Linked DNA regions of Bremerella sp. P1. The protein of the gene in region 1 binds, or shares a complex with, the protein of each later gene. Links are inferred from orthologs where the notes say so. Each region holds a gene or a part of one and is shown on either strand. Other genes may lie near its edges.

Region 1 (4,643 bases):
GTGTACCTTGACAAGCATGAGCTTCAGCCCAGGAGGGGGGCAGGCAGTTCCCGCAAACTACCACGTGACAAAAGACTTCCGATGTCCGTTCCTGTGACCTCGTCACCGGTGTTCACCAGCGACGGGGGAGTAAATACGAAATCCCAAGATCCGTGTCACGACCGATTTAGAAATTTTTTTTGGTAGCTAAGCATTGGCGAATTGGTCCGATGGGGCCTGAAGTGGGAAGTTGCTGGGGTATCGACGGGCAAATTGGTCGTAACCAGCGCGGTTCGTTCCTATAAAGAGGGGGGAACTTGGAATCACTTTTCTTGGGTTGATACGCTATGCGACTTACTCTCCATCGCTGTTTATTGTTCGGTGTGGTCTTGTTGGTTCACGCCGTCTTTACGCATTTCATGCTTTCCGCTGCCGAGAAAGACGCGAAGGACTACGAGCGTTTTGGGAAAGTGTTTTATCCCGTAGGCTTGTCGGAATTTTGGGAGAAGCCGTGGGTCGAAGCGGAGACTGGGCCCGCGAATTGGACACGCGAGATTCGCGGCTGGTTGTTGGATGACCGCGAGAGGCAAGTCCTGATCTTGGACGTCGGCGGCAATACTCACATCCTTCGCAAGCCGGAACCAATGGAAGTACGACGCCGGCTGCCTGAGCAAATGGGTGGTTGGGTTTCGTTTGATGATACGCGCGACGAGGACTTTACCGTGCTATGGGGAATGAAGCTGCTAAATTTCGACGAACAAAGTGACATGTTTCTTAAGGAAGGTGCTCCGAAGGAGGAAGACTTGCCGGAGAATATTCTCATGCCGATGCTGGTCCACCGCGGCCAATTGGAACGGCATGTTATAAATGCTGTCCGGTATGCTTACCTTGCCCAAAAGCATGGACGCGAGCAACACGCAGCCGATCTTTATGCGCATGCGAAAGAAGTTCATGACGAGCTGATGGACCGCCAGGTTGGTGGTCCCGGTACGCTGAAAGATGTTTATCGGTTCGTCACCGAGAAACGGGCCTCCGGTCTGCGGAATTCCGCCGTATCTAGTGGACACTATGGAGATCCGCGGGGTGAGCTGTTAACAAAGTGGCAAAGACTTTTGGCAATGCCGGACCACAGTTTCCAAGAGGAAGCGGAATTAATGGTCGAAGGGTATCAACAACTGCTGACCGAGGATGGACAATGGGGCGAGCCAACACCCGAAGAGCGAGCCAAGTTTACTACAGAAGAACAACTTGCTTACTGGATGTATAAGCTGCGTGATCACAACGCTGGGCAATGGTCGGATCCCGGCATGTGTGATGTGTTTATTGATGGACTGAGAGAAGATGATGCCCCCAATCCCGCGAAGAAGATTCGAGAGCTGGGTATGGAGGCGATTCCTGTTCTCATTCAGCACATGGAGGATATACGACCGACTCGCTGCAAAGGGCATTGGCGAAGTTACTCTTCGGACGGACAGTACCTGCTTCGCTATGGTGATTGCTGTCAGCAAATCTTCGAATCGATCACCAAACACAAAATCTACCAACGCAAGTCTTCCATAGCCTATCCCACCTACGACGGCAGCGCCGCCGACTGCAAAGCGAAAGCCCAATCCTGGTGGGATGAATATCAAAAGAATGAGCAGGCGAAGTAGCCAGCCTACTGGATCATCATCTCTTCTTCGTCGCTGGCGGTCAGCTGGATTTCTCCGGCATCTTCCAGGCGGCGGACGATGTCCACGATCTGCTGCTGTACGGCTTCCACTTCGGAGAGCTTGACCGAGCCCAGGAAGTCCATTTCTTCCAGCAGCATTTCGCCGGCTCGTTTGGACATGTTGCCGACCACTTTGTCGCGGAGGTCTTGGCTGGCACCCTTGAGGGCCATCGCCCACTGCGAGGTCTCGACATTCTTGAGCACGGCCTGGATGTCTTTGTCCATCAGCTTCTGGATGTCGTCGAAGACGAACATTAAGCGGCGGATTTCTTCGACCAGGTCCGGGTCTTCCTGCGAGAGATTCTCCAGCAAAGCCTTGCCGGTGCTGCGATCGGTCACGTTGAGGATTTCGGCCACGCTGGGGACACCGCCGGCGTTCTCGAACGATTGGCTCATCACGCTGGCCATTCGGTCTTCCAGCCCTCGTTCGACCTCGCGGATCACCTCGGGGTTCGTCTGACCCATGTTGGCGATACGGCGAATCACGGACAATTGGCGTTCCGCAGGCAGGCCTGCGATCAGCTCGGCCCCGTACGATGCCGGCAAATGCGAAAGAATCAACGCGATGGTCTGGGGATGCTCGTCGACGATAAACGTCAGTAAGTTCTGGCTATCGACCTTTCGCAGAAAGCCAAACGGGACCGACTCGACCGACTGACGCACGTTATCGAGCGTTTCGCCGGCATTCTTTCCCAGGGCTTTTGATACCAGCGACTTGGCCAGGCCAATCCCGCCGCCGCCACCGCCCAGTTGGTTGGGGTTTTGTTCTGCGAAGGCCAGAATGACCTGTTCCTGTTCCTTACCGTCCAGGTTATCGAGCTGAGCAATTTCGATACAAACCGCTTCGACCTGCTTCGGCGAGAGCTTGCCCATCAGCTGGGCTGCTTCTTCCTCCGGCAACGACATCAAAATAATCGCTGCCCTGCGGAGCGAAGGATTCGAGAAGTGCTGGCTAGGATCGCGTTTGTTCATGGCTGCGGAAAGCGTTTTCCTCTCGCCCAACTGGGAGAGAGCTAAATGGAATGGCCCAGGGTAAACAACTGGTCATCCTCATTTATCGACATGTTCGACTTTGACGATTAGCGAAATATGGACGGGCAGGCGGTGCTAGCGGTCCGGTGTTGGCATTCCGTTTAGGAAAACATCTATGTGATGACGTCTAGAACAAGAATCATGAACGGAACGGAGATCGGACCGGCGAATAGCCAGACCGGCCGTTGGCGGACTGCGGCCATCACGATGCCGGCGACCACGCCCATCAAAAGCGGAACGCCCAGGCCGTTCGCCCAGGTTGGGTCTGGGCCGAGATTCACTCGGAATACGGTTACCGAGATCAGCAGGACGAGCATCCCCGTCAGATCGCCGAACTGGAGCTTGAATTTGCCATCTTGGCCAGTCACCAGAATTAGAAACGGCAACGTAAACGAGAGGAAGACGAGGAGACAACCGCATCCGCAGCCAGAGTCATCATAACCGGAAGCGAAATCTCCGATCGCCTCCGACCACCAGGGCTCATTCTTCGATGAGAAATAGTACCAACGGACTTTTTTGGTATCTTCTTGGGTGGCGTTCTTTTCAGGGGCATTCTGCGTCATGGCAGAATTTTAATTTGGTTGAGCAAGAAATGCGAATGGCGACAAGAACTCAGGTTCTGGCCGCCAGTAAGTTCCCTCGCTCAGGCGAAGGAACGTTTTGAATTGGAGCGATCGATTTAGATCATCGCGTGCACAGGCGTGAAGCCAACCTTCAGGGCCATCGGTCCCCAAGGACAATCAAACGTCACGGCGATTGGCTTCACCTGCGAAGGGAAGCGAATGTCGGGAGGGTGACCCAGGACGACGTTTGGCAGGCTGATCGACAGGTTCAGCTCTTCCAGTTCGGCTTTGGCCGATCCGGCGACCATGTTGGCGATTTCGCCGACGGCGTCGATGACGTCTTCGTTCAGGTCGTCGAACTCATTGGCGTCCATCATCAGCATGGCGGCGGCACCTTGGATCGCGACTTCTCGCGAAAGGCTCACAACGACCGAGCCTTGGGCACGACCGGAAAGCCCGATCACACCGCTGATCTCGTACTTGTCATTGACCTGGTCGGCCATGCACAGCTTGTCACGTTTGATGGTACAGCCCAGCATCGTGTCGAAGGTGACAAGCGTGGATTTAATAAAGGGGTTGATGTATTCGACCTGCATGGGAGCACCGTTTTCGAGGTGACGACGTTGAAGCGACCTTGATGTCTTTCGTGGCTGCGACTTCAACGCCAAGCGTGAAGGCTTCCTGGCTCGGAAGACTCCCAAAAATAGAGCGCCGACTTGGTCGGTCAAACCAAAATTCTTACCTTACAAACGGTTTTCCCCGTTTTAAGGGTGCGAGGTCCCCATCGGACCAGATTGATGGACGCTCGGGACGCTGACGAGGGTCAACTGAGATGGGTCGTAATGGTTTTACGGTCGCTTGAGCCTACGAAAATTCGCAATAACCCCACTGACCGTAATTTTCGTCAACACCGACGCGGAGAACTTCGGGTTTCCACTGCAGCTTCTCCTGAAGAGCGATCAGAAGTTGCTCGCCGATCCACTGGGCGAGTAGCTCGGTGGTCGTGTTAGGGATGTCCAGCAGGATGCATTCCTCTTGCGGGAAGACCCACCGGCGGTCTTCAAACGAGGCGGTGACTTCCTTGCCGTCACTTGCGACGTGGATCGCGGGATGCTTGGTCGGCAGTAGCATTCGATGATCGAGCCCGGTGACGATCTCTTGTAGCGAGTCCCGCAGCGCGATGAAGTCGACGACGTAGTGGTTCTCGTCGAGCGGACCATGCAGTTCGACCTCGACGCGGTAGTTGTGCCCGTGAATGCGCTCGCAGATATTGCCGCCGAAGGTGATAAAGTGCCCGGCACTGAATACGAGGTGATCCTTCGTTAGCTTGACCCAGTGACGAACGGGCATCTTCTGCA
Region 2 (4,753 bases), 2.5 Mb from region 1 along the record:
AGCACAACTTAGATCTGATGGCCCAGTGCGACGAATTCCACGCGTTGAACTGCCCCATTCTGGTTGGCCATTCCCGAAAAGGTTTCCTGGCCAAAATCCTCGGCGATAAGGATATGGACCGCACCCTGGCAACTGTTGGCTCGACGCTCACGCTCGCACGTCTCGGGGTTCAAGTCATCCGCGTGCATGATGTGAAAGCCAACAAGGAAGCTTTGGATGCCTTCGTCGCCACCGGAGGCGTCGATGGTATCCCGCGAGAATTGCCAGAAGCCTAGTCGACTCCCCGAGCAAGGTTCTGCGCAAACCGTTTCACAGCCATTGGTTACCTCTTCACAGCGTCTCCCTCCGCACGAACCTTTCGCATTGACCCGATGTCCCATTCTGGGGATAATCCGAAATTGGACGAATTGTTTCTCAAGGTTTGAATAATGGCGATTGCTGACGATCTCGACTTAGCCACCTATTGCAAAGAAACGGCTGAAAAAGCCCAGGCCGCGTCGCGTATCCTGGGAACCGTATCGGGTCAGACGAAGAATGACTGGCTGCGTGCTTCCGCGGCTGCTCTGCGTAGCAGTTTCGAGAGCATTGCCGAGGCCAACGAAAAAGACATTGCGAACGCACCGCAGTACGGCCTGACCGACGCCCAGATCGATCGTCTCCGCCTGACCAAAGATCGGGTTGAAGGGATTGCCGCGGCCCTGGAAGAGATCGCCATGTTCCCCGATCCAATCGGGGCGACCATCGAGTCTTCCGTTCGCCCCAACGGTTTGGCGATTCAAAAGATTCGCGTACCTCTGGGAGTCGTCTTCTTCATCTACGAATCACGACCGAACGTCACCGCCGATGCCGCCGCCATTTGCGTGAAGAGCGGCAACGCCGTGATCCTGCGTGGTGGCAAGGAAGCGATGCATTCCTCGCAGGCCATCGTCAGCATCCTGCAACAGCAAGCGGCTGAGTTCGGCATTCCGGCCGACGCGTTGCAATTGGTTTCGACCACCGACCGCGCTGCGGTTGGCCATTTCCTGAAACTGAACGAATACATCGATGTTGCCATTCCCCGCGGAGGCGAAGGCCTTATTCGCCGCGTTAGCGAGGAAGCCACCATGCCAGTCATCAAGCACTTTGCCGGTAACTGTCATGTGTACATCGATCAAGCCGCCAACTTGGACATGGCCGTCCAGATCACGGTGAACAGCAAGTGTCATCGCTATGGTGTCTGCAACGCGGCGGAATCATTGGTTGTGCACAAGGCAGTCGCCGAGAAGTTCTTACCGCAAATCGCAGAAGCATTCTCGGCCGAAGGGGTTGAGATGCGGGGGGATTCGGTAACTTGCTCCATCGTACCGACCGCCAAAGAGGCGACCGAAGAAGACTTCGGTGCCGAGTACCTCGGCCCAGTCATTTCGGTGAAGGTCGTCGATAACATCGACGAAGCGATTGCCCACATCAACAAGTACAGCTCGAAACACACCGAATCAATCGTCACCGAGAACCTGGCTGCCAGCCGAAAGTTCTCGGCCCAGATCGACAGCTCGGCTGTGATGGTCAACGCGAGCACTCGCTTCAACGACGGCGGCGAATTCGGACTGGGAGCCGAGATCGGCATCAGCACTGATAAGTTCCACGCCCGTGGCCCTTGTGGGATCGAGGCGCTCACCAGCTACAAATACATCGTCATGGGAGAAGGTCACGTTCGGAAGTAATCGAACGTTGACTCCTTTTCGTGAATCAAGGGAGTGATTCATGTCAGACAACGTACTGAGTCAGGCAGAAGTCGAAAGCCTTCTCAACGCGATGGAAACCACCGCGGAGCCGGCTAAAGGTCCCGCCGCGCCCGTCGCGGATGCTGGGCCGCCATCGCGCACGATGCGTGGCAAGGACAAAGTCACGCCGTACGACTTCAAACGCCCCGAACGTGTCGGTAAGGACCAGATGCGGGCCTTGCAGTCGATGCACGAAGGCTTCAGCCGAAACTTCGGTGCTGCTCTCTCCGCACTCTTGCGTTCGATCGTGGAAGTCAAGCTGACCAGTGTCGATCAGCTAACCTACAGCGAATTCGTTTTTAGTTTGGAAAACCCCAGTTGCTTCAACCTCTTGGTTGCCGAGCCGCTGGAAGGGAACCTGATCCTCGACATCAACCCATCCATTCTGTATCCGATCATCGATCGTTTGCTCGGGGGCGGTAAAGAAAGTACGCCTGCTTCGCGACGACCTCTTACCGAAATTGAACTTACCCTGGTCTCACGCATCTCGGACCTGTTTCTGATCGAGCTGAAGGATGCCTGGGACAACGTGCTTCCGTTGGACCTCCGCGTCGTTCGCGTCGAGAGCAATCCCCAGCTGGTTCAAATTGTGCCGCCGAATGAAGTCGTGGTGCTGGTCAGCTTCGAGCTGGCCATCGGCGATGTCCGCGGTATGATCAACTTGTGTATCCCGTTCAACTCCATTGAACGCATCAGCAATAAGCTGACAGCCAACACGTGGTTCGCCTACGGCAGCAGTGAGGCCACGCCAGAATCGAAGGCCGCCCTGGGCGTACACCTCGATAAGGCCCAAGTGGAACTCGACGTGATCCTGGCCGAAACCAAGATCTCGATGGAAGAACTGCTCGACCTGCGGGTCGGGGACGTGATAACGACCGAGAAAGACGCGCGTACGCCCTTGCGAGTCAATGTGAACGGAACCCCCACTTTTCAAGCATTCGCTGGGGCATTCAAAGGTCGGAAAGCGATTCAAATCGAACGTAGCTACGAACGCAAACCGCCTGGCACGTAGTCCTAGGGACTCACTCGCAAGATCAGGCTCAGGATCTCGACCGCGGTCGCCCCTTTCGATCCTGGCTCGCAATTCTTTTCTTTCGCCAGACTCAGGAAGTGGCGAGCGCACTCCTGACGCAGTGCCTGGAGCTGTTGATCAGGCTGAGCGCACCACGTTGCATTGAGCCGCTCGAGCGCGGTCACATCGCCATCCAAAGCACGCTCGACCAGTTCGAACAGCTCGGCCCGATCGGTGTTCTCTTCCGGGACTACCAGTGGCGTGGAAGCGGCTGGGGCAGTAGCCGCCTCCTTGTTCCGTTTTTTGCCGGACATCGCCACTCGTAATCGGTTACCCACGGCGGAAAGATCTTCCAACCGCGTTGTCAGGGGAACTTCGCTGATCATTCGAGCCGCTTCGTCAGGCTCGCGATGGCAGAGCGCTACTTGAAGCCATGTGGCCCAAGGATGACGCGACGCCTCTGGCGTTCGAGCCGGTGAATCAAAGTGAAATACATGGAAGCCTTCCTGACGGGCAGCTTTCTTTTGCTCTTGTACATCATTGGCCAGGCCAACCAAGCGGAAGTCTCGGCGTTGTGAATAGCGTAGCCGTGTCGAGAACGTAAAGTGGGGTCGAATGGAGACCGGCAGCAGGTTGAAAAAGACGCTCAAGAAGCGATCGTTATAGCCTCCAGTAAAGAGCAGCTTCTTCGACGTCATCGCATAGTGCGTCCAAGCCACCAGCGATTGTTGCTGGACGGGCGAATCGAAGAATCGAATCAACCCCGCATCGACAGGACCTCCTGACGGCAACATCTTCATCGTAGGAAGATCGGTAGGAAGCGTCGCGCCCGGTCGCAAATCGTGAATCGACAGTGCCGCCGACAGGACGCGAAATGGATCGTTATTGAACCTCTTGAACGAAGCAGCGTCGAGCACAAAGCAGTGCGTATAAACTTGTCGGCCACCTCTTCCGCTGTACTCAGCCGCGCCGAGCACCGTCCTCGATACGCAGAACTTGTGATCCCCCAGCGGATGAAAATTGAGACTTACGTCCGTCGGATCGTCCACGATCATCGAATCGTGTGCCGGTCCCCACACCGCCAGCTGACGGGCATCGTCGCTACTGATACCGGGGCTCCACGCGACCAATTGATAGCCATCTTTGGACGACGTACGTGCCGACGTAAAGATGGCCTGTTCAACGGCAACGGTTCCGGAAAGATTCGATTGAGAAGGAGCGACTTGAAGATTACTGGAAGAGTGCGGAGCCATAGGTTGCGACCAACTATACTTTGCGTACGAGCCATTCAAACGGTTCTACAATGCCGCGCGGCTCAATCCGCAGCGGTACGGCGGATGTTCCTTCACCCAGTTCTTCGCGGAAGCCAACCGAGCCGGCGACACCTGAAGCGAAGAAACCATAGTTAGTAAAACGCTGTTGAACCTGTTGCCACAGATTCGGCGTTTTCTCACGGGCATACAACTCGGGATTATCGAAGCATGGTTCACAGCGATCTGCTTTGGAAAACACGATCGCCACCGGCCGCGTCGTTTTGCCACGCGTCTTGCGGCTATCTTGCTCACTGAGATAGGTGATCAGCTTCATCAGGAAGTAGTTCTGTTCGGCCCCGCCGCGTTCAATTCGATCGGTATCGGCGAGCAGAATGACACCTGAGCACTTTTCCAGGAAGGAATGAATGGCCGGATAGGCATTGGGATGGTCGATCTCTTCCAAGATCGCTTCCCCAGCCATATCCGGCATGATCAGCTCCATCGGGTTCTTCTTGGAATTGATCTTGGCCTGGCAGTGAACCCAGTTCCAACGATCGGGTTCGTTGGGGGTTTTCTCTGGGAAACGGCAATTCGACAACGCCATCATCGTGCGTTGTTGTAGCGTGATGGAGAATGCCCCACGGGCCAGCACTTGGACGCGGCTGTTTTGCCGAGTCAGCATGTCCAGCAGCATCCCCAGGTACACGGTCTTACCGGCCGCCGCG

The links.
Region 2: the proteins of fliG (region 1) and fliM are in contact, whole or in part, in a crystal structure (PDB 4QRM), measured with the Thermotoga maritima proteins. The link is inferred for Bremerella sp. P1 from one-to-one orthologs. Residues at the interface, in WP_004082903.1 of Thermotoga maritima: Phe122, Ser125, Glu126, His127, Pro128, Gln129, Thr130, Val133, Glu157, Arg161, Leu164, Leu165, Arg167, Ser169, Glu171, Val172, Glu175, Ile176, Asn179, Lys182; in WP_004081085.1 of Thermotoga maritima: Tyr124, Leu127, Asp128, Ile130, Met131, Gly132, Gly133, Pro134, Glu136, Pro139, Arg141, Thr144, Glu145, Ile146, Glu147, Ser149, Ile150, Lys153.

What each region holds. Positions count from the first base shown.
Region 1 is NZ_CP118164.1:6,849,397-6,854,039, reverse strand. What follows is about bases 650-3,477. They hold fliG (flagellar motor switch protein FliG), read right to left. Parts: upstream 2,663-3,477; coding sequence 1,637-2,662; downstream 650-1,636. Other genes in these bases: PSR63_RS27715 (chemotaxis protein CheX), read right to left, coding at 3,402-3,477; PSR63_RS27720 (hypothetical protein), read right to left, coding at 2,836-3,285; PSR63_RS27730 (hypothetical protein), read left to right, coding at 650-1,631. In the rest of the region: more of PSR63_RS27730, read left to right, coding at 327-649; more of PSR63_RS27715, read right to left, coding at 3,478-4,013; PSR63_RS27710 (6-pyruvoyl trahydropterin synthase family protein), read right to left, coding at 4,150-4,635. UniProt on the Bacillus subtilis protein: One of the proteins that forms a switch complex that is proposed to be located at the base of the basal body.
Region 2 is NZ_CP118164.1:4,303,161-4,307,913, reverse strand. What follows is about bases 822-3,759. They hold fliM (flagellar motor switch protein FliM), read left to right. Parts: upstream 822-1,743; coding sequence 1,744-2,775; downstream 2,776-3,759. Other genes in these bases: PSR63_RS18095 (GAP1-N2 domain-containing protein), read right to left, coding at 2,778-3,759; PSR63_RS18105 (glutamate-5-semialdehyde dehydrogenase), read left to right, coding at 822-1,703. Outside these bases: folP (dihydropteroate synthase), read left to right, coding at 1-275; more of PSR63_RS18105, read left to right, coding at 429-821; more of PSR63_RS18095, read right to left, coding at 3,760-4,028; PSR63_RS18090 (TRAFAC clade GTPase domain-containing protein), read right to left, coding at 4,042-4,753. UniProt on the Bacillus subtilis protein: One of the proteins that forms a switch complex that is proposed to be located at the base of the basal body.